3 regions of the Bradyrhizobium sp. SZCCHNRI1009 genome follow, and region 3 is predicted to be linked to each of the others. Evidence: riboswitches for the same ligand, from Rfam matches in the RefSeq annotation. Region 3 holds a riboswitch; each other region holds the start of a gene.
The links. A riboswitch is a leader RNA that binds a small molecule or an ion and turns the genes downstream of it on or off. The one in region 3 is predicted to bind S-adenosylmethionine.

Region 1: it holds a riboswitch for S-adenosylmethionine, as region 3 does, so the genes downstream of both, QX010_RS22770 (O-succinylhomoserine sulfhydrylase) here and QX010_RS27625 (GNAT family N-acetyltransferase) in region 3, are expected to answer to the same signal.
Region 2: it holds a riboswitch for S-adenosylmethionine, as region 3 does, so the genes downstream of both, QX010_RS32855 (homoserine O-acetyltransferase) here and QX010_RS27625 (GNAT family N-acetyltransferase) in region 3, are expected to answer to the same signal.

Annotation. Positions count from the first base shown of each region.
Region 1 is NZ_JAUEUL010000014.1:76,533-86,704, reverse strand. Features, by position in the region: gene apaG (Co2+/Mg2+ efflux protein ApaG) at 941-1,336, opposite strand; gene QX010_RS22785 (OpgC domain-containing protein) at 1,660-3,000, shown strand; gene QX010_RS22780 (SGNH/GDSL hydrolase family protein) at 3,000-3,758, shown strand; gene QX010_RS22775 (GDSL-type esterase/lipase family protein) at 3,772-4,932, shown strand; gene QX010_RS22770 (O-succinylhomoserine sulfhydrylase) at 5,060-6,268, opposite strand; SAM riboswitch at 6,347-6,426, opposite strand; gene QX010_RS22765 (2'-deoxycytidine 5'-triphosphate deaminase) at 6,539-7,645, shown strand; gene QX010_RS22760 (MATE family efflux transporter) at 7,774-9,252, shown strand; gene QX010_RS22755 (SRPBCC family protein) at 9,257-9,658, opposite strand; gene QX010_RS22750 (VOC family protein) at 9,669-10,028, opposite strand; gene QX010_RS22745 (AraC family transcriptional regulator) at 10,081-10,172, opposite strand, start outside.
Region 2 is NZ_JAUEUL010000045.1:682-10,853, reverse strand. Features, by position in the region: gene ftsE (cell division ATP-binding protein FtsE) at 1-590, shown strand, start outside; gene QX010_RS32895 (ABC transporter permease) at 583-1,551, shown strand; gene QX010_RS32890 (YdcF family protein) at 1,807-2,520, shown strand; gene QX010_RS32885 (lysophospholipid acyltransferase family protein) at 2,533-3,300, shown strand; gene QX010_RS32880 (gamma-glutamylcyclotransferase) at 3,304-3,900, opposite strand; gene QX010_RS32875 (DUF2125 domain-containing protein) at 4,000-5,184, shown strand; gene QX010_RS32870 (prephenate/arogenate dehydrogenase family protein) at 5,187-6,122, opposite strand; gene hisC (histidinol-phosphate transaminase) at 6,119-7,216, opposite strand; gene QX010_RS32860 (chorismate mutase) at 7,254-8,087, opposite strand; SAM riboswitch at 8,283-8,362, shown strand; gene QX010_RS32855 (homoserine O-acetyltransferase) at 8,445-9,698, shown strand; gene metW (methionine biosynthesis protein MetW) at 9,702-10,172, shown strand, end outside.
Region 3 is NZ_JAUEUL010000023.1:45,077-55,248, forward strand. Features, by position in the region: gene QX010_RS27595 (response regulator transcription factor) at 1-20, shown strand, start outside; gene QX010_RS27600 (sensor histidine kinase) at 17-1,435, shown strand; gene QX010_RS27605 (cytochrome b) at 1,545-2,093, shown strand; gene QX010_RS27610 (VIT1/CCC1 transporter family protein) at 2,154-2,849, shown strand; gene QX010_RS27615 (hypothetical protein) at 3,389-4,000, shown strand; gene QX010_RS27620 (DUF3551 domain-containing protein) at 4,172-4,420, shown strand; SAM-I-IV-variant riboswitch at 4,573-4,682, shown strand; gene QX010_RS27625 (GNAT family N-acetyltransferase) at 4,728-5,198, shown strand; gene QX010_RS27630 (IS1182 family transposase) at 5,656-7,080, shown strand; gene QX010_RS27635 (DUF3606 domain-containing protein) at 7,983-8,258, shown strand; gene glgX (glycogen debranching protein GlgX) at 8,326-10,172, shown strand, end outside.

The DNA.
Region 1 (10,172 bases), on a different contig from region 3:
CTTGTGCCTCTATCGTCGGGCCTCCAAGTGCCTTTTGCCCGCCCTATGGTCCGGTGCTTCGTCGCTATTAGTTCATCCTGGATCGTGCCGACCGCACTGCCCGTCGCGCTCCTTTGTCGCAGCAACAAACAACTTGTGTCGTCGGGCAAATCACTGGCACATTTCCGCGCGTCTCTGCTGCCGCATGAGGGGCGTTTCGCGACCGTCACGAACCGTTGGCAGTGGGATGCGATGGGCGTGTATTGCCGCAGCGTGGATCAGTCCGCGCGGACGAACGGCGATGCACGCACGGTCAAGTCGCGCGGTCCTGATATCCCGACGCTGATATCAACTCACGCCGGAGCTTTCGCTTCGCGTGGGGATGGTGGCCAGAAAGCACGGCGCACCAGGGAGAACGCGAAGCAGCCGTTAAAACCGATCGCGCAGGGAGGGCCGGGTCGTTCCGGCTGAACCTGTGGTACCTGCCGCCTGCATTCTTTTCGCAGGCGGGCCACGGGCCTCAGCCGAGGCCCGGCCTTCCCTGCGCCCTCTGCTTTGAGAGGGCGAACGAATCGACAAAGCTCGGGCGCGGGATGCGTCGCGAGAACGCGAAGTGCTGTGACGTCAGTCAGAGAGGGGCGGTGTGACGCAATCTCGCTGCGACAGAAATGGTTTCGTCCCCGCCTAGTGCGCAATTGCGCACGTCGCGCGGGGAACCATAACCACAGGGTCTTGTGGTGAAACGGCATCGTCGCTCCAGCCGTCGCCAAACTGCACACTGTGGTTATGGGTCCCGGGTCGGCGCATCCGCCAACGCTGGCGCGTTGTCGGACGCTTGCCCGGGACGACAGCTGAGCAGAAGTCAGCGGGTGTGCCGGGCCGATACGCGATGAACGTTGAAAGCCAAGTACAAAAATGCGGGTGCACGATCGGTCATCAGCCGAACCAAGTGCACGCTCGGCTAGTTCAACACCCGCTTGCCGCCGTCCGGGCTGTCGAGCGAAAACGCCGGCACGGCGATGTCGAAGTGCTCGCCGCTCTCGCTCTCCATCTGGTAGGAGCCGGCCATGAAGCCGGACGCGGTGGTGAGCGGCACGCCGGAGGTGTATTCGAAGCGCTCTCCTGGCGCGAGCACCGGCTGCTCGCCGACCACGCCCTCGCCGCGCACCTCCTGCTGCCGGCCGATCCCGTCGGTGATGATCCAGTGGCGGCTGCGCAGCCGCACCGTCTCCTCCCCGCTGTTGGTGATGACGACGGTATAGGACCAGAACCAGCGGCCATCGGCCACCGAAGACTTCTCAGGCAGGAAGTTCGGTTCGACGGTCACTTCGATGTGGCGAGTCACGGCGCGATACATGGTGGCATTGTAGCGGAAACCCGCGCCGGAACCAATCGCGACGCCATCGTGCTTTCAACACAGTTCCGCATTATGGCACCAGAATCGCGCACTCTGTCGGCCGTACGCGCGGTCCGTTCCTTGGACTCGGATCGGGCGCGGCCGGCAGACCCTGGCGGCGATCGACCTGTCCTGCGTCGTGCGATCGCCCACCAGCTGGCCGCCAAGGTCGAAAAACTGGGCACGGCCCAGCTGATAAGTCCTTCATCGCTTGCGCAAAAACTGCGCAGCCCTACATTTCCCCTGCCGGGCCTCGAAGGCTGGCAGCCTTGACGCGGTGCCTGATGACGTCGATTGCCGATCGCCTTGCCGGACCGTCCGCCCCCGCAGCCAGCGCCGCACCCGCGCCGGCTGCGGAGACCGCCGCCGCGGCGAGCGCGGCTGCACCTGTGGTCGCATCAGCATCAGCCGTCGCGGCCGCGCCGGCCGCCACTGCTGCACCCGCCACCACCGCTGCTCCGGCGATCACCTTCCCGGCGGTCGGCGAGCGCGAGCTGCGGCTCGACCTGTTTCGCGGGCTGGCGCTATGGCTGATCTTCATCGACCACCTGCCGCCGAACCTGCTGACCTGGTTCACGATCCGCAACTACGGCTTCTCCGACGCCACCGAGATCTTCATCTTCATCTCCGGCTACACGGCGGCATTCGTCTATGGCCGGGCGATGCAGGATGCCGGCTTCATCGTCGCCACCGCGCGCATCCTGCGCCGCGTCTGGCAGATCTACGTCGCCCATGTCTTCCTGTTCACGATCTTCCTCGCCGAGATCTCCTACGTCGCGACCAGCTTCGAGAACCCGCTCTACACCGAAGAGATGGGGATCATGGATTTTCTCAAGCAGCCGGACGTGACCATCGTGCAGGCGCTGATCCTGCGCTTCCGCCCCGTCAACATGGACGTGCTGCCGCTCTACATCGTGCTGATGCTGTTCCTGCCGCTGATCCTGTGGCTGATGCGCTGGCGTCCGGATGTCACGCTCGGGCTCTCGGTCGTTCTCTACGCACTCACCTGGGAGCTCGATCTCTATCTGACGGCCTATCCGAACGGCTTCTGGGCGTTCAACCCGTTCGCCTGGCAGCTCCTGTTCGTGTTCGGTGCGTGGTGCGCGCTCGGCGGTGCTCATCGCATGTCGCGCATCATCAACTCGCCGATCACGCTCGGGCTCTGCGTCGCCTATCTGGTCGCGGCGTTCTGCGTGACCTTGACCTGGTACATCCCGCAGCTCGGCCATCTGATGCCGCGCCGAATCGAGCAGTGGATGTATCCGATCGACAAGACCGACCTTGACGTGTTGCGCTTCGCGCATTTCCTCGCACTCGCAGCACTCACCGTGCACTATCTGCGCAAGGATTGGCCGCTGTTGAAGTCGCCGTGGCTGCGCCCGCTGATTGTTTGTGGGCAACACTCGCTCGAGATCTTCTGTCTTGGCGTATTTCTGGCGTTTGCGGGCCACTTCGTCCTTGCCGAAGTGTCCGGCGGCGCCATGATGCACGCGGTGATCAGCCTTTGCGGCATCCTCATCATGTGGGGGGTGGCGTCGTTGATTTCGTGGTACAAGCGTGAGGCCGATAAGGGCGCCGCGCGAAAAGGTGCGCGCAGCAACGCCGATCTGGCGGGAGGGGGCTGATGAAGTCCGTCTCGTGGTTAAGGTTTGGTATCGCGGCGCTGGCTGTTTCGCTGGCGGCCTCCGCGCGCGCGGAAGACGCGCCGCAGAACTGTGAGGTGCCGGCCTACCTGCTGACCACCGAGAGCCCGCTCCCGAAGGTTGCAGACGCCGTCAAGAACGGCCGCACACTCGATATTCTCGTCGTCGGAAGCCGCTCGTCCTCGATCGTCAACACCTCCGACGCCAATGCGTACCCCGCCCGTCTGCAGGCTGCGCTGAAGGACAAGCTGCCGGCGGTCGCCGTCAATCTCAGCATCGAGCTGCAGCCCAAGAAGACGGCCGAGGAAGTCGCGGGCAATCTCGTTAAACTGGTGGAAGGAAAAAGGCCTAATTTGGTCATCTGGCAGACCGGCACGGTCGACGCCATGCGGTCGATCGATCCTGATGAGTTCCGGCAGGCGGTCGACGACGGTGTGGCGACGCTGCAGAAAGCAGGAGCTGACGTCGTCTTGATGAATCTGCAATACAGTCCGCGGACGGAAACATTGATCTCCGTGCCGCCCTATGTCGACAACATGCGTGTGGTGGCGCAGCACCGCGACATTCCGCTGTTCGATCGGTTTGCCATCATGCGGCAGTGGAACGAGCAGGGCGATTTCGACCTGTTCAATCCGACGCACGGGGTCGAGCTGGCCAGGCAGGTTCATGACTGCATCGGCCGGGCGCTGTCGAAGTTCATCATCGACGCGGCGCATATCGGGCCGGCGCAGCAGAACTAGGATTATGTCGTTCATGACGTCGAATGAGTGTCACCGCGTATCCGGGACATGGGAGAAGCTTTCGGCCGTTGCGGTCATTGCCATCGCCCTCGCGCTGAGCCCGCAGACGGTACGGGCGCAGAGCGCAGCGCAAGCTGCACCCGCCGCGCTGTCCGATGTGGAGAGCTCCGGTCCGAAGACTCCGCTGATCAGCGAGCTGCGACCTAGCATCGGACACGTCACATTGGCGCAGGCGAACGATCAGGTGCGCGGGCCGATCGCCGCGGTGCGCCCGGCGGCCACGACCGCGCCGCCTGCGGCGACGACCGCGCCGGCCATGACCGATGCACAGCCGCCGGCTGCAGCCGGGCAGGGCGTCGCGGCCACGCCGCCGCAATCGCGCAGCATCACCGAGCGGGCGATCGACAAGGTCAAGCAGGTCGCCAAATCGGCCACCGACATCTTCAACCGCGTGCCGTGCCTGGCGCCGAAGGGCGTCGCGAAGAAGAATTTCATTTCGCTGCCGCACGTCGCCAACAAGCTCGCCTCCGGCCTGCCGATCGTGATCGTCGCCTTCGGCTCGTCGTCGACGCAGGGCTATGGCGCGAGCGCGCCGGACTACACCTATCCGAATCGGCTCGCCGCGCAGCTGCGCCGGCAATATCCGATGGTCGACATCAGCGTCATCAATGCCGGCGTCGGCGGCGAGGATGCGCCGGAGATGATGAAGCGGATCGAGACGTCGGTGATCGACCGTCACCCGGATCTCGTGATCTGGCAGGTCGGCACCAATGCCGTGCTGCGCGATCTCGATCCGGCCGAGACCGCCAGGCTGGTCGAGGACGGCGTCGCCAAGATCCAGGCCGCAGCCTCCGATGTCGTGCTGGTCGATCTGCAATATTCGCCGCGCGTGAACGAGCGGCAGGAGAGCGCGGGTCGCATGAACAAGCTGCTCGGCCGCATCGCCGAGCTGCATCACGCCGGCATCTTCCCGCGCTTCGAGGTGATGCGCGACTGGCACGAGCGGCAGGCGATCCCGATGAACGAGTTCGTGATCTCGGACGGCTTGCACATGAGCGATTGGGGTTATGCCTGCTTCGCGCAACTGCTCGGCGACGACATCATCCGCTCGGTTGGCCAGGTCAAGCTCGGCATCAACGCGCCGGCCGAGGTGCCGACCTATCGGCCGATGTGACGCCGCAGGCGTCATCCCGGGGCGCTCGCCGCGCGAGCGAACCCGGGATGGTGATGTGCGGATGAGGAATGACGAGTAGCGCGCAGGGATGAGATCGGTCTACTCGCGACGCTCACTTCGCCATTCGCTACGCCGCCCTGAGGGCGGCATCGAGATCCTCGATCAGATCATCGGCATGCTCGAGCCCGGCGGAGAAGCGGATGAAGCCCTCGCTAATGCCGAGCTCGGCGCGCGCGTCCGGCGTCAGCCGCTGATGCGTGGTCGTCGCGGGATGCGTGACCAGCGTCTTGGCGTCGCCGAGATTGTTGGAGATGCGTGCGAGCCTCAATCCGTTGAGCGTACGGAACGCCGCCGCCTTGCCGCCCTTCACCTCGAAGCCGACCAGGGTCGAGCCGGCGCGCATCTGCTTCTTGACCGTCGCCGCCTGCGGATGGTCCTCGCGTCCGGGATAGATCAGCCGCGAGATCTTCGGATGCGCGGCGAGAAAATCGGCGACCTTGCCGGCGGTCTCAGTCTGCGCGCGCACGCGCACCGCGAGCGTCTCCAGGCCCTTGAGCAGGACCCAGGCGTTGAACGGCGAGATCGACGGGCCGGTCTGGCGCATGAAGTTGTGGATGTGCTCGGCGATGAAGGCTTCCGACGACAGGATCACGCCGCCGAGGCAGCGGCCCTGGCCGTCGATGTGCTTGGTCGCGGAGTAGACGACGACGTCCGCGCCGAGCGCGAGCGGGCTCTGCCAGATCGGCGTGGCGAACACGTTGTCGACGATCAGCCGCGCGCCATGGGCGTGCGCGATCTCGGCGATCGCGGGAATGTCCATCACGTCGAGCGTCGGATTGGTCGGGCTCTCGAGGAAGAAGCTCTTGGTATTCGGCCTGACCGCCTTCTGCCACTGGTCGAGATCGAGCCCATCGACCAGCGTCGACTCGATACCGTAGCGCGGCAGCAGATCCTCGACCACGTAGCGGCACGAGCCGAACAGCGCCTTGGCCGCGACGACGTGATCGCCGGCCCGCAGGGGGGCCAGGATCGCCGTGGTGACCGCAGCCATGCCGGTTGCGGCCGAGCGGCAGGCCTCGGCGCCCTCGAGCTCGATCATGCGGCGCTCGAACATCGCCGTGGTCGGATTGGAGAAGCGCGAATAGATGAAGCCGGGATCCTCGCCCTTGAAGCGCGCCTCGCACTCCTCGGCCGTGGCGTAGACGAAACCTTGCGTCAGATAGAGCGCTTCGGCGGTCTCGCCGAATTCGGAGCGCAAGGTGCCGGAATGCACCAGCCGGGTTTCGGGACGATACTGGGCGAACGACACCGGCGCCTTCGCGGGGGACTTCGACATGTGACCTCCATCGTGACCACCGCGCTCGGCGCGATGGGCACAAAAAAACCGGCCTGGGAAAACTCCTCAAGGCCGGGATCACATTCGTCCCCGGCCTGTTTAGCGACTTATTTAACGTGGCTGCAAGCCGGCCGGCTCAAATCACCACGGGATAAGTGGTGCTCATAGTCGCAACCGGCCTTTCCGTCAAGCCGGCCATCGGATAACCGGTCAAAAGACCCTATATTGGCTCCACAAGCCGCCGTTCCGGCGCCTGCAAAGGATCAGGCCTTGCCGTTTTCGCTTCCCGCCGACGCCCACGGCATCCTCCCCGATCGCATGATCGTAGCGATGGCGGAGGCCGGCTTGATCATTCCCGAATATGATTTCGTCGAGAGCCAGATCCAGCCGGCGAGCTTGGACCTGCGGCTCGGCGACGTCGCCTACAGGGTGCGCGCGAGCTTTCTGCCGGGGCCGGGATCGACCGTCGCCGAGCGCATCGACGAATTGAAGCTGCACGAGTTCGCGCTCGCCGACGGCGCGGTTCTGGAGACCAACTGCGTCTACATCGTGCCGCTGCTGGAGAGCCTGGCGCTGCCGAAGGACATCGTCGCGGCCGCCAATCCGAAGAGCTCGACCGGCCGGCTCGACGTTTTCACCCGCGTGATCGCCGACGGCACGCGACGCTTCGACATGATCGGCGCCGGCTATCACGGTCCGCTCTATGCCGAGATCAGCCCGAAGACGTTTCCGGTCCTTTTGCGCGAAGGCTCGCGCCTGTCCCAGGTTCGCTTCCGCTATCGCGACGCGGTCCTGTCGGAGGACGAATTGATCGCGCTGCACCAGGCCGAGCGGCTGGTGGATCGCGATGATGCGGATCTCGCCGGCGGTGTCGCTCTGTCCGTCGACCTCTCAGGCAGCAATGCGAACGGCTATGTCGGCTACCGCGCCAAGCGCCATACCGGCGTCGTCGACGTCGACCGCCGCGCCGGCTATCCGGTCGAGGAGTTCTGGGAGCCGATCAAGGCACGGCCCGACGGCAGCCTCATCCTCGATCCCGGCGAGTTCTACATCCTGGCCTCGAAGGAAGCCGTGCAGGTGCCGCCGGACTACGCCGCGGAGATGGTGCCGTTCGATCCGCTGGTCGGCGAATTCCGCGTCCACTATGCCGGCTTCTTCGATCCCGGTTTCGGCTATGCCGGCGCCGGCGGGCAGGGCTCGCGCGCGGTGCTCGAGGTGCGCTCGCGCGAGGTGCCGTTCATCCTCGAGCACGGCCAGATCGTCGGCCGCCTGGTCTACGAGAAGATGCTGGCGCGTCCCAACGCGATGTATGGCAGCCGCATCGGCTCCAACTACCAGGCCCAGGGCCTGAAGCTTTCCAAGCACTTCCGCTTCTAGCCGGCTGCGTCTGCCGCGCACCCCCAATGCGCCTGCCGCACAGGGCGCGCGCCAGCGCCGTGCTAGGAAAGCGAAAGCAATCGAACGATAAGATGGCCGCGACCTGCGCGGCCGAGCGGGGAGCTGAGATGTCCGAGATCGGCCTGGCCGACAATCCGGTCGGCGAGGGGCGTGCATTGCCGCCCCCCGAGAAGCCGATGCGGAATAAGCTCGTCGACGGACCCATCCTGCGCACCCTGCTGTCGCTGGCCTGGCCGAACATCATCGCCAACACGGCCGGCACCTGCGTCGTCATTGCCGAGACCTCCTATATCGGCCGGCTCGGCATCGAGGCGCTGGCGGCGATGGCGCTGGTGTTTCCGCTGGTGATCCTGACCATGACGATGTCCGGCGGCGCGATGGGCGGCGGTGTGGCCTCGGCGATCGCACGCGCGCTCGGCGCCGGCGACACCGATCGCGCCTCGACGCTCGCCTCGCATGCGCTGCTGATCGCGCTGCTGTTCGGCGCGACCTTCATGATCGGCATGCTGGTGTTCGGCCCGGCCTTGCTGGAGTTGCTCGGCGGCCGCGGCGCGGTGCTGAGCCATGCCACGGCCTATCTGCAGATCTTCTTCGGCGGCGCGATCCTGCCCTGGCTGATGAACTCGATGGCCGGCATCCTGCGCGGCACCGGCAACATGAAGCTGCCGTCGTTCATGATCCTGAGCTCGGCGATGCTGCAGATCGTGCTGGGCGGCACGCTCAGCCTGGTCCTCGGGCTCGGTATGCGCGGCGTCGCCGCCGGCGCGCTGCTGGCGTTCTGCGTCAGCATCTCGGTGATGGGCTGGTACCTAATTTCGGGGCGCGCGCGCGTCCGGCCGAAGCTGCGCGGCCTCAGGATCAGCGGCGCGATGTTCGCCGACATTCTCAAGGTCGGCGCCGTCGCCTGCTTCTCGCCGCTGCAATCCGTGCTGTCGATCGCGATCTTCACGCATATGCTGGCGTCGTTCGGCACCGCGGTGCTCGCCGGCTACGGCATCGGCGCGCGGCTCGAATTTATGATGACCACGGTCGCCTTCTCCGTCGGCATGGCCTCGGTGCCGATGGTCGGCATGGCGATCGGCGCGCAGCGAATCGCGCGCGCCCGCCGCATCGCCTGGACGGCGGGGCTGGTGTCGTTCGCGTCGGTTGGCGCGCTGTCGACGCTGATCGCGATCGTCCCACAATTGTGGGTCGACATCTTCACCCAGGACGAGAGCGCGCGCGGCGCCGGCCGGCACTATCTGCAGGTCGCCGCGCCGATGTATGCCTTCATCGGCCTGGCGATCTCGATGTACTTCTCTTCGCAGGGCGCAGCCAGGGTGATCGGTCCGGTGCTGGCGCAAACGGTGCGGCTCGTGTTCATCGCCGCAGGTGGCTCTTATCTGTTGAGCCATGCCGCGACCGAGGGCGACTTCTTCATGCTGGCGGCGTCCTCGATGGTGCTGCTCGGCGTGCTGACGCTCGCGAGCGTCATGCTCACGCGGTGGGGGCCGAAGCCGGCCGCGGCGCTGGAGCTGCGCCCGGCCGTGCTGGCGGCCGGACGCGGTCCTGACGCGCACGCGCCGCCCCCGGCGCGTGTCGGCTGAGCCGCTATCCGCGCAGCCTGCCCAACGTGTCCTGCATCGCGCGCGCGCCGAGCTCCATCTGCTGCTCGATATAGGGCGCGATCTCGTGCGGCAGCACGTCGGTGGTCCAGATCACCCGGCAGCGCTCCTCGCCTTCCGCGATGATCTGAAACGACGCACTGTGCTGGCTGATGCGTTCGTTCCTGATGGCGTAGACGAGGCGCCGGCGCCGATCGTTGCAGTCGACCAGCTGCTCGCGCACCACGCTGCCGTTGGCGAAGCTGACAATGCGGACGTCTCCGTCGAGCCTGGTGCCGGTCACGAAGCCGCGCGCCACCCTGGTATGAACGGCGCCGAAATCGCGCACTGCGTCCCACACTGCACCGGCCGGGGCCGCGATCGGAATGTCCTTCTGGATGGATGCCATGACGCTGACCTCACGGACATACGGCTTCGACGTTGTTGCCGTCGGGATCGATCAGGAAGGCGGCGTAATAGGTCGGGCTGTAGTCCGTGCGCGGCCCGGCGCCGCCATTGTCGCCGCCTCCTGCCTTCAAACCCTCGCTGTGGAATCTGGCGACCGCCGCGTGGTCCTGGGCGCGGAACGCGATATGCGCGGTGCCTTTGCTGGCGCCCTTGTCGAGATACAGCCACAGCGCCGGCTGCCCCTTCGGGCCGATGCCCGCCGACGCCTCGTCCTTGGAGCAGAGGATGTGGCCGAGCGGCGCCAGCGCGGCGGTGTAGAAGCGGACGCTGGCGTCGAGATTGCCGACCCTGAGGCCGATATGATCGTACATCGATGATCTCCATGCTTCGCATGCGGCTGCCGCACGCGCCGGGATCATCCAATCAATGGCGGCTCAGACGGTCTTGGAGAATCTTGCGCTCGCCGCGCGAGGCCTTGCGAAACTTCGCCGGCGACACGCCGGCAGCGCGCGAGA
Region 2 (10,172 bases), on a different contig from region 3:
AGGTTCCGGCCCATTCCTTCCAGTTTCTCACCGGCCCGTCGGGCGCCGGCAAGACCTCGCTGCTGAAGCTGCTGTTCCTGTCGCTGCGGCCGACCCGCGGCCTGGTCAATCTGTTCGGCTACGACATCTCGCTGCTCAGCAAGGAGGAGATCGCCGATCTGCGCAAGCGCATCGGCATCGTGCTGCAGGATTTCCGGCTGCTCGACCACATGACGACCTACGAGAACGTGGCGCTGCCGTTTCGGGTCATGGGCCGCGACGAGTCGAGCTACCGCAAGGAGGTCATCGACCTCCTGAAATGGGTCGGTCTCGGCGAGCGCATGGATGCGCTGCCGCCGATCCTGTCGGGCGGTGAGAAGCAGCGCGCGGCGATCGCGCGCGCCGTGATCTCGCGGCCGCAGCTGCTGCTCGCGGACGAGCCGACCGGCAACGTCGATCCGACACTGGGTCGCCGCCTTCTGCGGCTATTCATCGAGCTGAACCGCTCGGGCACGGCGGTGATCATCGCAACCCATGACATCACGCTGATGGACCAATACGAGGCCCGCCGGCTGGTGCTGCATCAGGGACGATTGCACATCTATGAGTAGCGTAGACGATCGCGGCCTTCTGGTCGATCTCGGCGACGACCGCCCGCAACTGCCGGCGCAGGCCCGCATCGTGTCGCCGATCGTGCCGCGCGCCTCGATCGCGGGCCGCGCGCTGGTCGCCGTGGTCGCGATCATGACCTTCCTGGCCTCGATCACGACCGGCGGCGTGCTGCTGGTCAGCGAGTCCGCGGCCGAGTGGCAGTCGGAGGTCGCGAGCGAGATCACGGTCCAGGTCCGTCCCAAGACCGGCCGCGACATCGAGCGTGACATTGCCCTGGTGACGGACGCGATGCGGGGGCAGTCGGGCATCGTCGAGGTCCGGCCCTTCACCAAGGAGGAATCCAGCAAGCTGCTGGAGCCGTGGCTCGGCAGCGGCCTGTCGTTCGACGAGCTTCCGGTGCCGCGCGTGATCATTGCGCGCGTCCAGCCCGGCACCAGCTTCGATCTCAACGCCCTGCGCACCCGCGTAACCCAGGTTGCGCCGACCGCCAGCGTGGACGACCACCGCGCCTGGATCGAGCGGATGCGCTCGATGACCGGCGCGACCCTGTTTGCAGGCTTCGGCATTCTCGTGCTGGTGATCGCGGCCACCATCATCTCGGTGTCGTTCGCGACCCGCGGCGCGATGGCCGCGAACCGGCCGATCGTCGAGGTGCTGCACTTCGTCGGCGCCGGTGACCGCTACATCGCCAATCACTTCCTGCGGCACTTCCTGCAGCTCGGACTGGAGGGGGGCGTGATCGGCGGCGGCCTTGCGATGCTCGGATTCGGATTCTCGGAGTCGATCGCCAACTGGTTCTCCGGCACCCCCGTCGGCGATCAGTTCGCGGCGTTGCTGGGGACGTTCTCGCTGCGCCCGCTCGGCTATGTCGCGATCGCGCTGCAGGCCGTGGTGATCGCCGCGGTGACCGGCTGGGCCGCACGCCGGACCCTGTTCACGACGCTGGCGAGCATCGACTGATGGCGGCTTCTATCCCCAGCCGTCTCGTTGCGGATTTCACTTGGCCCGAAAACCGCCTAAAATCGTCTGCGCCGGGATGAGGCAGGACGGGGTGAGCTGGGTCACGAACACGGCGGAGGTCGCGCGCCAGGATCGGCGGCGAGCGAACGTGATCGGGAGGCCGGCGAAACCTGCCTGCGTTCCCGGACTTGAACGACGGGATCGCGCGACGGCATGGCGCCGCGCGCAGGCAGGCAAGGACAAGCCAGGCGTTGCATGGAGCCGGAGACCGACCATAGCAGGCGAAAGCTGCCGCTCACCGTGGCGGTGTGGCGGACGGTCGCGGGCGCCGTGGCGACGCTCGGGGTCGGCTTCTTCGTCGCGGCGGTCGGTTTCGTCGGCTTCCTCTCGCAATTGCGGGGCGCCGAGATCCAGCCCGAGCGCAAGGCGGACGGAATCGTGGTCCTGACCGGCGGCTCGTCACGCGTATCGGACGCGGTGGAACTCCTGGCGGGAGGCTATGGCCGGCGGCTGCTGATCTCCGGCGTGCACCCGACAAACGAGGCCAGCGACATCACCCGGTCGCTGCCCGAGGCGCGATCGTTCATCAACTGCTGCGTCGATCTGGATTATTCGGCGATCAACACCCGCAGCAACGCCGCGCAGACGCGGCGATGGGCCAGCGAGCGCGGCTTCAAGTCGCTGATCGTGGTGACGTCGAACTATCACATGCCGCGGGCCATCGTCGAACTCTCGCATGCGATGCCAAGCATGGATCTCATTCCCTATGCCGTTGTCGGCGAGAAATGGCGCGACGAGCCGTGGTGGACCAGCGCGCCGACGGTGCGACTTCTGCTGTCCGAATACGCCAAATATGTCGCCGCCGAGATGCGGCTGCGGCTGGCCGATCTCGGCCTCGATCTCGTGCCCGAGGTCGATCCGCCAACCGGCTCGGTGTCGCGCCGACCGACGACGGCGCAAGCCAATTGAACTGGGTTTCTGATGGTCTCGATCTTCCTGCGTTCGCTGCTGTTCAACATCCTGTTCTACCCGAACTTCGTGCTCTGGGCGCTGATCGCGTTGCCGACCCTGGCCATGCCCCGCAAGGCACTGCTGCGCGTCGCCAACTGGTGGGCGCAGAGCAACATCTTGTTGATGCGCGTCGTCTGCAACATCCGCGTCGAATATCGCGGCGTCGAGAAGATCCCGAAGGGGCCGCTGATCGTCGCCGCCAAGCATCAGTCGATGTGGGAGACGATCTCGCTGCTGCATTTCTTCGATGCGCCGTTCTTCGTTCTCAAGCGCGAGCTGCTGCGGATTCCCTTGTTCGGACAGTATCTCGTCAAGGCGGACATGATCGCGATCGACCGCAGCTCCGGCGCCCGCGCGTTGAAGCAGGTGATGCGGCGGGCGGCGGAGGAGGTGAAGCACGGCCGTCAGTTTGTGATCTTCCCGGAAGGCACCCGGCGTCCGGCGGGCGCACCGCCGGACTACAAGGGCGGGGTTGGCCTGATCTACACGGATTGCGGCGTACCCTGCCTGCCGGTGGCCCTGAATTCGGGGCTGTTTTGGCCACGCCGCACATTTCTGCGCTATCCGGGCACGCTCGTCGTGGAGTTTCTCGATCCGCTGCCGCCTGGCCTGCCGCGCGATGAGTTCATGGCGCGGATTCAGAGCGTGATCGAAGAGGCGACCGGCCGGCTCGTTGCCGCGGGGCAGGCGGAACAGGCGCGGTTGTTTGGCCGGGTGCCGGCACCGGTGAAGGCCTGAGGGCTATGTCTTGCCTGGCGCAGGATGCAGCGAGTGGCCGTCATCGTGCAGCATCGTCGCCAGCCGATGCAACTGCGTGTCGCGAAAGCCCTGCGCCTCGATCGCCTTCACGGTCGAGATCACGTAGTCGCGATTGGCGCCGGACTGGCCGTGACCCTGGCGCACATGGCGCAACTGCTCCTGCGGCGACAGCCGGCCTGCATATTGCACATGGCCGCGATCGACCACGTAGACCAATGCGCTCACCCGCTCGCGCGCTTCGTTTTCAAGCCAAACCGAGCGCGTCACTTCGCGATAGACCGAGGTCACCTGCTCACGCGCCCGCAAGTAGGCGATGGTCTCGTCGCGCTTGTCTGCTGCGACCCGAAACGCAATGCCGCGACACGCGCCGCCGCGATCGAGACCGAGGACGAGGCCCGGCTTCTCCGGCGTTCCGCGGTGGACGAACGAATACACACAGAGCGCGCGATGCTCGCCGATCAGCCGCGCCGGCACCTGCTCGAGAAAGGCGAATCCGGGCCGCCACATCAGCGAGCCATAGCCGAACACCCAGAGGTCGCCATCGGGAAGGTCGGGTTCGGAGAGGGTCATTGCGGACATCAATGCGGAAGCCTAAGTACGGTGCTCGCGAATTGTTAATTTAGATACACAATCCGTGATCGCCGAATTGCCAAAATTGCTGCCCAAAGGGTGTCCTGCATGTCTCGTTCGCCGCAACCGCCGCGCAGGCGCTCTCGCTGGGGGCTTTTCATCGCTCCCGTCCTGCTCCTGATCGCCGCTGTTGCGTGGAGCGCATTCTGGTTCTTCGCCGCTTCGCAAGTGGATGTCCAGGCCGACGCCTGGCGTGCGCGCGAAGCAAAATCGGGACGCGTCTATGACTGCGCGAAGCGCTCGGTCGCGGGCTTCCCGTTCCGGCTCGAGGTCCGCTGCACGGATCCAAGCGTGGCGCTGTTTTCGCAGGCGGCCGGTACGCCCTTGATGAATGCGAAGCTCGACGAGATCCTCGTCGTCGCCCAGGTTTGGGACCCGAAGCGGATCATCGCGGAGTTCAAGGGACCCGCGACGATTGCCGATGGTCGTGGACCGGCGTCGTTCTCCGTGAACTGGCGCGTCGGCGAGGCCAGCGTCCGCGGCCTCCCGGGGCCGCCGCAGCGCGCCGACCTCGTGTTCGAACAACCGACCATCGACCGCATCGAGGGCAACACCGCCGTGCCCGCAGCGCGCGCCGATCATGCCGAATTGCACGGCCGTCTCGCCGAGGGCACGCCGTCGGATCATCCGGTGCTGGAGACTGCGCTGCAGATCGAAAACGGCAGCATCCAGGGCGGTCATCCGCTGCTGGCCGAACCGTTCAATGCCGACATCCAGGCCCGCGTCACCGGTCTGAAGGACTTCCGGCCCAAACCCTGGCCGGAGCGGTTTCGCGAGATCCAGGCCGCCGGCGGTCATGTCGAGATCGTCCAATCGCGCATCCAGCAGGGCGAGTTGCTCGCCGTTGCCTCGGGCACGCTCAGCCTGACCGCCAACGGCAACATCGATGGCGAGGTGCAGATGACGGTCGCCGGGATCGAAAAGGTCATCCCGGCGCTCGGCCTCGACAAGATGCTCGAGAACGGCGTGCCGCAGGGAACGCTCGACCGCGTGGCGCCCGGTGTGAAGTCGCAGGACGTCAACAACCTGCTCGGTGCGCTCGACCGCGCCATTCCCGGCCTCGGCAAGGTCGTCAAGCAGAACGCCAATGTCGGCGTCGCACTTGGCATCAATGCGCTCGGCAAGGAGGCCACCCTCGAAGGCCGCAAGGCGCGGACCTTCCCGCTGCGGTTCTCCGACGGCGTCGTCGTGCTCGGTCCGTTCAAGGTCGCCCGTGTCCCGCCGCTGTTCTGACCTCAGCTCTTCTTCAACTGCGGCAGCGGCCGGCCGAAATCCGGCGCCGCCGAATCCTGGCCGATATCGACGATGCCGCGGCGGATCGCGCGCGTGCGGGTGAAGTGATCGAACAGCGCCTCGCCGTCGCCGCGCCGGATCGCCCGCGTCAGCTTCGACAGGTCCTCGGTGAAGGTGCCGAGCATGTCGAGCACGGCATCCTTGTTGCTCAGGAAGATGTCGCGCCACATCGTCGGATCGGAGGCGGCGATGCGGGTGAAGTCGCGGAAGCCGCCGGCGGAGAATTTGATCACCTCGGACTCGGTCACCTGCGCCAGCTCGTCGGCGGTGCCGACGATGGTGTAGGCGATCAGATGCGGTAGGTGGCTGGTGATCGCGAGCACGCGGTCGTGATGGTCCGGCGTCATGATCTCGACCTTGGCGCCGAGCGCCGTCCAGAATGCACGCAGACGATCGATCGCGCCGGCATCGACGCCGTCGGGCGGCGTCAGGATGCACCAGCGGTTGATGAACAGCTCGGCGAAGCCGGAATCGGGCCCGGAATTCTCGGTGCCGGCCACGGGATGGGCCGGCACGAAGTGGACGTTCGCCGGAAGATGCGGCGCCATGTCGCGCACGATCGCGCCTTTCACCGAGCCAACGTCGGAGACGACGGCGCCCGGCTTCAGATGCGGCGCGATCTCGGCCGCAACCGGACCGCAGGCGCCGACGGGAATGCAGAGGATGACGAGATCGGCGTCCTTGACCGCCTCTTCATTGCTCGCGACGACGCGGTCGACGACGCCGAGCTCGGCGACACGCGCGCGCGTCTTCTCCGAGCGCGCCGTGGTGACGATCTCGCCGGCCACGCCCTGCAGCCGCGCCGCGCGCGCGATCGAGCCGCCGATCAGGCCGAAGCCGATCAGCGCGACGCGTTCGAATCGCCCCGCGACGCTCATGTCGCCCTCATGAATTCGCTGAGAGCCTCCACGACCAGACGATTGGCCTCCTCGGTGCCGATCGTCATGCGCAACGCGTTCGGCAGCTTGTAGTTGGCGAGCGCGCGCAGCACGAGGCCGCGCCGGGTCAGGAATTCGTCGGCCTCGACCGCGGTCTTGCCCTTGTCGGTCGGGAAGTGGATCAGGATGAAATTGGTGACACTCGGCGTCACCTTCAGCCCAAGCTTGCCGATCTCCTCGGTCAGCCAGTTGCGCCACGTTTCCGTGTGCGTCTTCGACATCTGCTGATGCGCGGTGTCCTCGATCGCGGCGACCGCCGCGAGCATCGCCGGTGAGGAAACGTTGAACGGCCCGCGGATGCGGTTGATCGCATCGACGATATGCGCCGGGCCGAACATCCAGCCAACGCGGAGCGCCGCGAGCCCGTGGATCTTGGAAAAGGTGTGGGTGACGACGGTGTTCTCGGTCGTGGCGACCAGCTCGAGCCCGAACTCGTAGTCGTTGCGCGAAACGTAATCGGCATAGGCGGCGTCGAGCACCAGCACGACCTGCGACGGCAGGCCGGCGCGCAGCCGCTTGACCTCGTCGAACGGGATGTAGGTGCCGGTCGGGTTGTTCGGGTTGGCGAGCCAGACCAGCTTGGTGCGCGGCGTCACCGCGGCAAGGATGGCGTCGACGTCGGTGCGATATTCCGTCTCCGCGGCAACCACGTTCCTGGCGCCGCAGGCCATGGTCGCGATCGGATAGACCAGGAAGCCGTGGGCGGTGGAGATCGCCTCGTCGCCTTGGCCGAGAAAGGTGTGTGCCAGCAGATTGAGGATCTCGTCGGAGCCGGCGCCGCAGACGATGCGGTCGGGATCGAGGCCGTAGGCGCGGCCGATCGCCTGGCGCAGCACCCGTGAAGTCCCTTCCGGATAATCTTCCAGGTGAGTGGCCGCACTCTTGAATGCCTCGATCGCCCTCGGCGAGGGGCCGAACGGGGTCTCATTGGCCGACAGTTTGAAAACCTTGCGGCCCGGCTCCGGCTGGGGACTCTTGCCCGGTGTATAGGGCGCGATATCGAGGATGCCGGGGTTCGGCACGGGGCGGTTCATCGTCAACTCCGGAAAATCATCACTGGCGCGAGGCGTCTCAGCTCGGAACCGTATAGCGTTTCGCATGGCCGCCGACGAGGGCGGCGGAGCGTACCGAGGCGCCCGCCGCGATCAGGGCAGCCCTGATCTTGTCGAGGTTCGACGGCGACTCGATCGATACCAGCAGTGCGGCGCCGTCGAAGGCGGTATCGGGCACCGCGATGACGTCGGCGAGCGGCGACAGCGCCCGCGACACCTGCGCATTCCAGCCGGAGACGCGGATGCTCCAGGTCTCGACCTCGAGCACCAGCGCATCGTCGGCGACGCGCGACACCGCGAACACCGGCAGCGCGGCGGGATGGTCGGCGCGCTCGATGAACGGCATCCGCGCGATGATCTTTGGCGCGCCCACGGGCTCGAGCGTGATCCACCACGGCGTATGGCCGGAGGTCGTCGACACCAGCGCGAGATCGCCCTTCGAGCGCGCCACAGCCTCGACCGCGGCTTGCGCGCTGAAATGCGGCACGTAGGGCACCACGAATCCGAAATGGAACCTGGCGGAATCGCGCATCGCGGATTCGCCGACCGACACGTCGGCATGAACCGAGAACGGCGCCTGCACATAGGTGAAGGTCGAGACGATCACGCGCCAGATCCCCTCGACGGTGTCGAGCGGCAGGATGCCGCGATGGCGCTGCACCAGGCGGCGCATCATGTCGGCCTCGCGCGCGGGCCTGAACGCCGAGCCAACCTCCTGGGTCTTCTTGACCTTGATCAGCCGGTCGATGATGTCGGCCCTGTTCATCAGCAACTGATGGACCTGCTCATCGATGGCATCGATCTCCTTGCGCAGATCGGCGAGCGAGGGCGGGGCGGGCGGCGGGTTCGACATGGTCCGTGTCACTCTTCGCGAGGCCACGGGAAAACCTGCGGCCAAAGGAACGGATGCCGTTCTCTCCGATGCCGCGGACCTGCGCAACAGCAAGTTTACCTTGCGCCATCCAGGCTTGGCTGACCTGCGGCAGAGCGCCCGACCAACGGTCAACCCCAGCTTGCCTTGACGAATAGCGCCCGCGGGACTAGTTTCTGCCCGTTCCGTGGTCATTTGAGCCGGCCGGCTTGCAGCCACGTTAAAAAACTCGCTAAACAGGCCGGGGACGTTATCGATCCCGGCCGAACCCCAGTTCAGGCCGGGTTTTTCATGGCCTGATGTGTCACGTGGTTCGGGAGCCCTGGCCGGATGGCTGGGGTGAGAGACATGACAGGTCTGACGCCGAAGTCCAAATCTGCGACGTCCAAATCTGCGACGCCTACATCCGCGTTGCGCACGGTCGCGCCCGACGAGCGCTCGCACGAGGTCGATCATCCGAGCTCGCCGGTGGCGCAGTTCGGCGCCGACAAGCCGCTCAGGCTCGATTGCGGCGTCGACCTGTCGCCGTTCCAGATCGCCTACCAGACCTACGGCGAGCTCAATGCCGACCGGTCGAACGCGGTGCTGGTCTGCCACGCGCTGACCGGCGACCAGCACGTCGCCAACCGCCATCCCGTCACCGGCAAGCCCGGCTGGTGGGAGACGCTGGTCGGCCCCGGCCGCCCGCTCGATCCCGGCCGCTATTTCATCATCTGCTCCAACGTGATCGGCGGCTGCATGGGCTCGACCGGGCCGGCCTCGCTGAACCCCGCCACCGGCAAGGTGTGGGGGCTCGATTTCCCGATCATCACCATCCCCGACATGGTGCGGGCGCAGGCGATGCTGATCGACCATCTCGGCATCGACACGCTGTTCGCCGTGGTGGGCGGCTCGATGGGCGGCATGCAGGCGCTGCAATGGACGGTGGCCTATCCGCAGCGCGTGTTCGCCAATCTCGCGATCGCCTGCGCGACGCGCCACTCGGCGCAGAACATCGCCTTCCACGAGCTTGGCCGCCAGGCCGTGATGGCCGATCCCGACTGGGATCACGGCCGTTACGCCGACAAGGGCACGCATCCGCATCGCGGCCTGGCTGTGGCGCGCATGGCTGCGCACATCACCTACCTCTCCGACGCCGCCTTGCATCGCAAGTTCGGCCGCCGCATGCAGGACCGCGAGCTGCCGACGTTCTCCTTCGACGCCGATTTCCAGGTCGAGAGCTACCTGCGCTACCAGGGATCGTCCTTCGTCGAGCGCTTCGACGCCAACTCCTATCTCTATCTGACGCGGGCGATGGATTATTTCGACATCGCCGGCGACCATGACGGCGTGCTGGCGGCGGCGTTTCGCGGCATCAAGACCCGTTTTTGCGTGGTGTCGTTCACCAGCGACTGGCTGTTTCCGACTGCGGAGTCGCGCGCGCTGGTGCATGCGCTCAACGCCTCCAGCGCGCGGGTGTCGTTCGCCGAGATCGAGACCGACCGGGGCCACGACGCGTTCCTGCTCGATGTCCCCGAGTTCTTCGAGATCGCCAGCGCGTTTCTCGATTCCGCCGGCAAGGCGCGCGGGCTTGCCCATGCGAAGGGAGACTGAGCTATGAGCATGCAGGGTGTGCTGCCGCTGAACGGCTTCACTGGCGGCGAGGTGCTGGCCTATCGGCCTGATCATCTGCTGGTCGCCGGCATGGTCGAGCGCGGCTCCAAGGTGCTCGACATCGGCTGCGGCGATGGCGATCTGCTGCAACTGCTGGAAAGCCGCGGCATCGACGGCCGCGGCATCGAGCTGTCCCGCGAGGGCGTCAACCATTGCGTCGCCAAGGGGCTCGCGGTGGTGCAGGGCGACGCCGATACGGATCTCGTCGATTATCCGGACGACGCGTTCGACTACGTGATTCTGTCGCAGACCCTGCAGGCGACGCGGCAGCCCAAGGTCGTGCTGGAGAACCTGCTGCGCATCGGCCGCCGCGCCATCGTCACCTTTCCGAATTTCGGCTTCTGGCGGCTGCGGCTGCAGTTGCTGGTCGGTGGCCACATGCCGCGCACCGACAATCTGCCCTTCACCTGGTAC
Region 3 (10,172 bases):
TCCCGGAGACGACGGAATGAGGCTCGGCTCGCTGCGGCTGCGACTGGTGGCGGCGGGCACCATCGCGCTGCTGGTCGCGCTCGGCGTCGCCGGCTTCGGCATGGTCGTGCTGTTCAAGCGCCACGTCGCGCGCACGCTCGCCTCCGATCTCGACATCCACCTGCGCCAATTGCTGAACGGCCTCGAGGTCGATGCGGAAGGGCGCATCGTGGTCGCGCGGCCGCCGGCCGATCCGCGCTTCGTGGTGCCGCTGTCGGGGCTGTACTGGCAGATCTCGGACGATCACGGCCAGTTGCTGCGCTCGCGCTCGCTGTGGGACACCATCCTGCCGCTGCCCATCGACGAGCCCGGACCGAGCGACGTGCATCAGCATGAGCTCGCCGGGCCGGATGGCGAACACGTGCTGGTCGCCGAGCGCGGCATCCTGATGAATCCGGAAAGCCAGATCCGCGTGCGCGCGGCCGTGGCCTACGACCTCGACGGCGCCACCAGTGCGGTGCGGACCTTCGCCAAGGATCTGTCGATCGCGCTCGCCGTGCTGGCCGTCATCCTCGCCGTCGGCACCTCGGTTCAGGTCACTCTCGGCCTGCGTCCGCTCGGCGTGCTGCGCCGTGGCGTCGCCGAGATCCGCAGCGGCCGGCGCCAGCATCTTCCCGTGGACGTGCCGACCGAGGTGGCGCCGCTGGTCGAGGAGGTCAACGCGCTGCTCGATGCGCAGAGCCGCGAGATCATGCGCTCGCGCAGCCGTGCGGCCGATCTCGCCCACGGCTTCAAGACGCCGCTCGCCGCACTCGCGGCCGACGCCGCGCGCTTGAAGGAGCTCGGCCAGATCGAGCTGGCGCGCAATGTCGAGGATGTCGCCGAGGCGATGAGCCGGCAGGTCGATCGCGAGCTGGCGCTGGCGCGGCTGCGCGGCAAGGCTCGCGGCGGGCCGGAGGCCGCAACCGAGCTGGCGCCGCTGGTGAATGCGCTGCTCGGGACGCTCGGCCGCACGCCGGCGGCCGCCCATGTCAGCTTCGATGGCGAGGTGCCTCCAAGCCTGCGCGTCGGCATGGACCGCACGGATCTCGCCGAGGTGCTCGGCAATCTCCTCGAGAACGCCGCGCGTCACGCGGCGAGCACGGTTCGCATCGTCGCCAGTGCGACCCCTCTGATCGTCACCGTCGAGGACGATGGTCCGGGCATTCCGGACGCGAAGATCGGCCGCGTGCTCGAGCGCGGCGGCCGCCTCGACGAGCAGGGGCCGGGCAGCGGGCTGGGGCTCGCGATCGTGCAGGACGTGCTCGAAGCCTATGGCTGGCGGCTGCAGATCGGCCGTTCCCAGCTCGGCGGCGCCAGGATCACGATCGCGCCGGCCATCGTCTCGGCACTCCGCTGGCCGCAGCCCGCGACGTCCCAGGCCACCCCGGCGCCGTCCATTCTGACAGCAGGCTGACATCCCGCGTCAGCGGCGCGACGCCCCCGGTCGGCTATTGCCTCCTGCCATGCCACCCCGTGCTCCGGCGTGCCGGCGCGGGGTGCCCAATGGTCGAAGGAAGCTGATCATGCGTATTCGAAACTCCGCCAAGACGTATGGCTCCGTCGCGATCGCACTGCACTGGATCGTCGCCGTGCTGGTGCCGGCGGCGTGGATTTCAGGCCATCTCGGCGACGTGCTGCCACGTCCCGCTCATGACATGGGCCTGTTCATGCACGTCTCGCTCGGGCTGTCGATGCTCGGCTTCGCGCTGGCGCGCCTGGCCTGGCGCCTGGCCGATCCGCCGCCGGTGCCTGAAGCGACCAAATTCGGCGCGTGGACCGTTCATGTCGGCGAGATCACGCATCTGCTGATCTACGGCATCATGTTCGCCATTCCGGTGCTTGGCATCGTCACCCAGTTTGCCCGCGGCTACGGCTTGCCGGTGTTCGGCCTGTTCGAGATCGCCTCACCCTGGATCGGCGACCGCGGCTTCGCCCACGACATGAAGGAGATGCACGAGGCGCTGGCCAATGGCCTGATGATCCTGATCGGCCTGCACGCCGGCGCCGCCTTGCTGCACCATTACTGGCTGCACGATCGCACCCTGCGGCGGATGGTGCCGGGACTGCGGTGATCGCGCCTGTCATCCGGGCCTGCTAGAAGGTCTCCGTCGAACACGCCATCGGAGGCCGCCATGCCGGCAACGCCGCACATCGAAAAGCACTTCACCGCGTCGGAGGTCGTCCGCGACGTCGTCATCGGCATGGCCGACGGCCTCACCGTGCCGTTCGCGCTCGCCGCCGGTCTTTCGGCGGCGGTCGCCAGGACCGACGTGATCGTCACGGCCGGCCTCGCCGAGGTCGTCGCCGGCGCGATCGCGATGGGGCTCGGCGGCTATCTCGCCGCCCGCTCCGACGCAGAGCACTACGCCGCCGAGGAGAAGCGGGAGCACGACGAGATCGAGAAGCTCCGCGGTCGCGAGGTCGAGGAGGTCGCGGCGATCTTTCGCGGCTATGGTCTCGAAGGCCAGGCCTTGACCACCGTGGTCGACGCCATCGCGTCCGATCGCAAGCGCTGGGTCGACTTCATGATGCGCTTCGAGCTCGGCCTCGAACGCCCGGATCCGAAGCGCGCGCCGGTCAGCGCGGTGACCATCGGCGGCTCCTACGTGATCGGCGGCTTGATCCCGCTGATCCCCTACATGCTGGCAGCCGACATCTCGTCCGCGCTCCGCATCTCCGTGATCGCCACCGGCATCGCGCTCTTGATCTTCGGCGCCATCAAGGGCCACTTCACCGGCGTCAACAAGATCAAGTCGGCGCTTCAGACCGCCCTCGTCGGCGGCCTCGCCGCCGGCGCCGCGTTCTGGCTGGCGCATCTGTTCGGGTGAGGTGGAGCGGGATTGCGGTCTAGGCCGTTCGGACGAAGGTCACCGGGCCGGTCATGATCCCGTCACCCGAGCTGTAGGGTGGGCAAAGAGGCGTACGCGGCAACGCCGCGTCGCATCGGGCCCACCGCGCGTTTCGAGCGGTGGCGATGGTGGTCACGCGCCGCTTTGCCAGCAGCGTCAAGATTGATGGCACGCTGAACTAACAACCTGCCGTAGGGTGGGCAAAGGCGCGCCGGGATGCGGCCTTGTCGGGCGAGCTTTCACGCGCGCCGTGCCCACCGCCTACACCCAGCGCCACCGATGGTGGGCACGCGCCGCCCTTGGCGTCGCTTTGCCCACCCTACGGCAGCGTTGTCTGTGACAAAGAGCTTTAGGCTCGCCGAGTTCGAGACTGTTGGTGCTCTGCGGATCTGGACGTCCTGACGACGGCGTTGGGTTGAGACCATGCGTCAGCCTTGAACCAGCATAGTTCACCTTTAGGCCAGAATCTGACGTTCCATCCAATTGGCCGTTGCGGGGAGTTATGGTAGTCGGTTTGGGTGAGCAAGACCCTGACCCCGACCAAAGCAAGAGACCTCGCGATCCGCCTCGCATCTGCTCGCCCTGACGAAGCGCTAAGCGTCGCAAGGGGGATAGAAGCACCTTGGTTCAGGTGTCAGGCGTTATCTCACGTCGCACGCCATTGGCCCGATGAAAGGTATAGCCGCCTCCTTGAAGAGGCGATTCTGGCAGCCGACTGTCAGGAGGATATTTTCAATCGTGTAGCCGTCTCGGCATGGCCGATCAGGGCATATCTTGAGCGCGGCAACGGGCCGCCCGCCAAAGAACTTCTCATAAAGTACGTCGCTGCTTCTGGCGCCATTGAAAACATGGGGAGTCGTTCAGAGGCGCTGTTTTCCATATTTCAGGCGTCGAAGCCCTTCGACACCGGGTTATGGCGCCCTGTATTTTGGGCTTTGGTGGCAGCAGCGGAGCCTGCTCTTTCGTGGCGTCAGCTTAGAAACCTGAGGGACGCCGTCGCAATTGTTGCCTCCGATCACGATGAATTGGTGCATCAGGTATTTGAGAAGCTTTCTGAACCGAAAAATCTTTCGACCGTGAGACGCTACCTCGGCCAACATACCAGGCAGCAGCCGCGCTCCTATTTCTGACTCATGAGCCGCCGAAGCTAGCTGCGATCGCCTGCTTTCCGTGGAGCAAGAGAGGGTCACCTGACGACGCGGGTACCGAAACCCGCCGCGCCTGCGGATCAAGCGCGCGTGGACGTGGCCGCGCCGGCAGACCCTTTCGGATTGGTCAGCCTCATGTCATGATGGCTGATGATGCGCGCGCTTCTCCTCATGACTTCGATCATCGTGCTTGCAACCGCTCCAGCCGCGGCCCAGCGGTTCGATGGCAATGATCCGGTGTGCCTCCAGACATGGGAGTGGGGCGGGTCCAGCACGATCGCGTGCCAGTACAGGTCGTGGGAGGCGTGCAGAGCGGGGGCCGCGGGCCTTTCGGCCATGTGCCTGCCGAACCCCTATGCACAGCGCCCGCCTGAGCCGAGCCGCCGTCGGCCTCCCCGGTAGGCGCCGATTGCGGCCTGACAAGACCCCAATCTTCGACGGAGCGGCCATCGTCGGAGCCGACCAAAAGGTTCGAGATGAGCCAGGAGCGGCCACGCGTTGTTCCTCGAACTGGGGGCGTACTTGCCAAGCTCGATAGTGCCCGCTATCGTCAACTCCAACATCAAGAGTTGGGCCGACGCCCAGCGCCAACCTGCTCCCCGAGCAAGGTGGCTTTCTTCCTTCGGAAGAAGATGTGGCCGGTCCGGCAACTAAACGGGACAAGCCACCACGGCGTCATGCGCTCATCTCTTCGAAGAAGGGGACGAGAATGACTGTCGATCGAATCGAAATTGAGCTGGCCGATGCAAGGTCCCCGGACCTGATTAATCTCGTAACCGCGCTGGACGATTTCTTAAACAAGGTCTGCGGGGTGGAGAGGAATCACGGCTCTCCAATTGATCGGCTAGCGCACGACGACACGCAAATGTTTATCGCGCGGATTGCCGGACAAGCCGTTGGCTGTGCAGGGCTGCAGGTGTTCGCGGATGGTACCGGGGAGGTGAAGCGCATGTATGTCGTCACCGAGGCTCGGACAACTGGAATAGGCAGCAGGCTCCTGACGCGCGTTGTGGAAGCGGCCTTGACCGCCAAGCTGTCGGTTCTGCGGCTGGAAACCACGGAATTTCTTCCCGATGCCCAGAGGCTCTATCGGGCGAAGGGGTTCGTTCCGTGCCCAGCGTATGGCCCTTACGTTTCCAACCCGATCAATTTGTACTTCGAGAGATGGCTGACGAAATGATGGTCGAGGGCGATGTGACGACAAGGAATAGATGATCAAGTCTGCTTTTCGATCGTGTTGCACAATCGAGATCGCCTCTCAGACCAGCCTTACATGGGGTGGTTACTCCGCCATCGCTAGCATCCTACATGGTTGAGGTCGAGCATTCAGATGGCACGGAGATGCTTGTGTTATTTTTCTTGCATCGAGGAGGCACGGTTTGCTTTCGGAAAGCTCCCAAGGACAGAAGAGTTGATAGCGCGTGACGATCCTTACCTGTTGAAGAGGTTGGCGTCCTCATCGCCGCGTTGAATAAGGATGAGTAGCGATTTCTCACCAGCCGGTCACACAGTTTGGTCGTAAGGGAGTTCCGTTCGTTCCATGTCCGTTGTGGGCCGATGCTGTCGAAAAAAGGCTTGAGAGCCGCGGCGAACACTGATTCCTTCATCTGATCGAGCTTCGGTGACGGAGAACGGTGATGATGGGACGGCGGAAGCGGGATCAGGGCAGCCTGTTCTATGAGTTTCGCTTGGAGGATCGTATCCCCGAGAACCATCTGCTCAGGCGGATGAATGCGTTCGTCGCCGTGGCACTCGCCGATCTACACAAGGAGCTTGAGCCGCACTATTCCGAGATCGGGCGACCGTCGATTGATCCCGAACTCATGATCCGGATGCTGCTCGTGGGGTACTGCTACGGCATCCGCTCAGAGCGCCGGCTTTGCCAGGAAGTGGAACTGCATCTCGCTTACCGCTGGTTCTGCCAGCTCGATCTCGATGACGCTCTCCCGCATCACTCGACATTTTCGGTCAACCGGCTCGGCCGCTTTCGCGAGAGCGACGTGCTGCGCCACATCTTCGAGCGTGTCGTCTGGTCGGCGATGGCGACCGGGCTGGTAAAGGGCGAAGGCTTCGCGGTCGATGCCAGCGTGCTGGAGGCCAACGCCAGTCGCTACCACGGCAAGCCGCCGGCTGAACTCGACTGGACCGACGCACAACGTCAGCGGCGCGCCGTTGCTGAGTATCTTGCTTCGATCGAAGCTGCCGCGCAGCCCACCGAGGCGGCGGATGGCGCCGACGACACCGACAATGATCCTGAGACGCCGCGGCACCGGCGCAGCGAACGCAAGGCGCCGAAGGTGATCTCGCCGTCCGATCCGTCTTCTGCGTGGACGGCAAAAGCCAACAAGCGCGTCCAGTTCGGCTATGGTCTAAATTACCTGATCGACGTCGAACATGCGGTCATCGTCGACGTGGAAGCAACGCCAGCGCGAACCTATGACGAAGTCGTCGCGACCAAGACGATGATCGATCGCACAGCGCGATGCTTCGATCTGAAGCCGAAGCGACTGATCGCCGATACAGCCTATGGCACAGGCAAGTTCCTCGGTTGGCTCGTCAAGGAGAAGCAGATCACGCCGCATATCCCCGTGTGGGATAAAAGTAAACGCGAAGACGGCACCTTCTCGCGTGCAGACTTCAAATGGGATAGCCGCGCCAATGTGTATGTCTGTCCCAGTGGGAAGGTACTTCGCACCACCGGCAAAGTTCACGATGGAATGATGCTACGGTTCCGCGCCAGCAAACACGATTGCTCCATCTGCCCTCTGAAGGCGCAGTGTTGCCCAAACATGCCCGCCCGGCAGATCCCGCGCGATCTCCACGAAGACGCCCGAGATGTCGCGCGCCGGAAAATGACGACGAAAGCGTTCCTCAAATCACGCGACGAGCGCAAGCGGGTCGAGATGCGGTTCGCACATTTGAAGACCCACCATGGGTTCGAGCGGTTGCGCCTGAGAGGTCTGTCCGGCGCCCGCGACGAATTCCATCTCGCCGCCATCGTGCAGAACCTGAAGACAATGGCGCTGAAGCTGCTCAAGCCGCCAGAGCCGGCGCGGGTATGAGTTGTATGCGTGTGAGCAATTATGCGTCAGCGTCGCAGCCAGCGATCGGCCGGCGCAGCGGGTACTCGATCCATAAATGGCCTCGCCGTCGAACCAGACCAGGAGAAGCAGTCCCGCGCGGCGACAAAGACTTTTTTCGACAGCATCGGTCAAAAGCGGACGTGGCTTTGTCGCGCGCATTGGTGCTGACGTCCTGCATCCAGATCCTTCCTGAAGCACTGCGCAAATCGGAGTGCTCGGGTCGACTCCGGTCGCGGGCTCCCGCCTTTCGTTCGGCTGACCGGTGCAAGGGCAGTCCCCGGCCACCCCGTCGAACGCGTGCGTGCGAAAAGGCGCTCGTCGCCGACTGAAAATTTCTATTTCGCGTTTCCAGAAAACGTGCTAGACCATCGCCATCCCGTGCTCCTCGAGAGGGGCGCTTCGCGATCGTCACGGAACGTTGGGTGCGGGATGCGGTGGCTGCAGGATGCCGCAGCGCGGGGAGGCTCGCGTGGACGAACGGCAGCTTGCGGACGCGAAGTCGCGTGGTCCTGGCGCCCCGACGCTGGCGCCAAGTCCTCGGGCGATGATCCCGAGGGCGACGGTGGCTCACAAGCCGGACACCGGGGAGATCGCGTATAAGCGTGAAAACCATCGCGCGGGGAATGCCGGGATGTCTCGGCTGAACCTGTGGTGACTGCCGCCTGCTTTTTTTCTGCAGGCGGGCCATGGGGGCGGCCAGCTCCCGGCATTCCCTGCGCCCTCTGCCTGATCAGGGGGCAACATCGATGACATCCCTCGGGCGCATGGCGCCGCGAGGTCGGTGACGCACGTCTTCGTGGCGACACCCGGAGGGGAGGGAGCCCCATCGCGGGAACCAATTTCCGCAGCCAAGGTTAGCTGGCATGCAGGAGACCCCCCACATGCGCCGTCCGAAAATTCAGCCGTCCCGCAACAAGCTCGACATGGCCGATCAGGCCCAGGTCCGCGTGGTGACCAAGCGGCTGAAGATGTCGCCCGGCGAGTTGGCCGAGATGGTCGAGCGCATCGGCAACTCCATCGCGGCCATCACCAAGGAAGTAGCGCAGCAGCGGGCCGCGAAGGCTTCGGCGCCGGAAGGAGCCGTCATCGCCTCGGTGACGGTGACCGAGACCAAGGCGGAAGTGATCATGCCGGACGAGACGCCGGCGGCAACCTAGCAAGCGGCGGCGCGGATCATCGAGAAGCCCGGCAATCGGTCCGGGCATTGGACGAAGGGGGCAAAGGATGGACCAACGCACCGATCACGGTGACGCTTTGATGCAGGCCGCGTTCAGCCTGCGCAAGGCCAAGATCAGCGAAGGCCGTCCGTTTCCGCTGGGCGCGACCTGGGACGGCCTCGGCGTCAACTTTGCGATCTTTTCCGCGCACGCGACCAAGGTCGAGCTGTGCCTGTTCGACGACACCGGCGAGACCGAGCTCGAGCGCATCGAGCTCCCCGAATACACCGACGAGGTCTGGCACGGCTATCTGCCGACGGCACGTCCCGGCACCGTCTATGGCTATCGCGTGCACGGGCCCTACGAGCCCGACGTCGGTCACCGCTTCAATCCGAACAAGCTCGTGATCGATCCCTATGCCAAGCAGCTCGTCGGCGACCTGCGCTGGGGTCCGGAGCTGTTCGGCTATCAGCTCGATCATGCCGACAAGGATCTGTCGTTCGACGGCCGCGACAGCGCGCCGTTGATGCTGAAGTGCCGCGTCATCGATCCCGCCTTCACCTGGGGCACCTCGCGCAAGCCGGAAATTCCGTGGGAGCGGACGATCTTCTACGAGATGCACGTCAAGGGTTTTACCAAGCTGCATCCGCTGGTGCCCGAGGCCGATCGCGGCACCTTCGCCGGTCTCGCGCACCAGGACATCCCGGCCTATCTGCGCTCCCTGGGCATCACCTCGGCCGAGCTGTTGCCGATCCATGCCTTCATCGACGACAGCTATCTGGTCGACAAGGGCCTGCGCAACTACTGGGGCTACAACTCGATCGGCTTCTTCGCGCCGGAGCCGCGCTATCTGAAGACGCCGCTCGCGACCGAATTCAAGACCATGGTCAACCAGTTCCACGCCAACGGCATCGAGGTCATCCTCGACGTGGTCTACAACCACACCGCCGAAGGCAACGAGTTCGGGCCGACCCTGTCGTTCAAGGGCATCGACAATGCCAGCTACTACCGGCTGATGCCGGACCAGAAGCGCTACTACATCAACGACACCGGCACCGGCAACACCGTGAACCTGTCGCACCAGCGCGTGCTGCAGCTCGTCGCGGACTCGCTGCGCTATTGGGCGACGGAGATGCGGGTCGACGGCTTCCGCTTCGATCTCGCCACCATCCTGGCGCGCGAGCCCTACGGCTTCGACGAAGGCGGCAGCTTCCTCGACGCCTGCCGGCAGGATCCGGTGCTGTCCAGCGTCAAGCTGATTGCCGAGCCCTGGGACATCGGCCCGGGCGGCTATCAGGTCGGGCAGTTTCCGCCGGGTTGGGCCGAATGGAACGACAAGTTCCGCGACACCGCGCGCGCCTTCTGGAAGGGCGACGGCGGCACACTGGCCGACTTCGCCAAGCGCATCTCGGGCTCGGGCGACCTGTTCAACAAGCGCGGCCGGAGGCCCTGGGCGAGCGTGAACTTCATCACCGCCCATGACGGCTTCAACCTCAACGACCTCGTCTCCTACAACGAGAAGCACAACGAGGCGAATGGCGAGGACAATCGCGACGGCCACAGCAACAACCATTCCTGGAATTGCGGCGTCGAGGGGCCGACCGACGACCCCGAGATCACCGCGTTGCGCGAGCGGCAGAAGCGCAATCTGCTCGCCACGATGCTGCTGTCGCACGGCACGCCGATGCTGCTGGCGGGCGACGAGTTCGGCCATAGCCAGAACGGCACCAACAACGCCTATGCGCAGGACAACGAGACCACCTGGCTCGACTGGATGGGGATCTCGCCGCAGGGCAGGGCGTTGCGCGAGTTCACGCGCAAGCTGATCGCGATGCGCAAGGCTTTCCCGATCCTCTATCGCAGCCGCTTCCTGGTCGGCTCGCACAACGAGGAGCTCGACGTCAAGGATGTGAC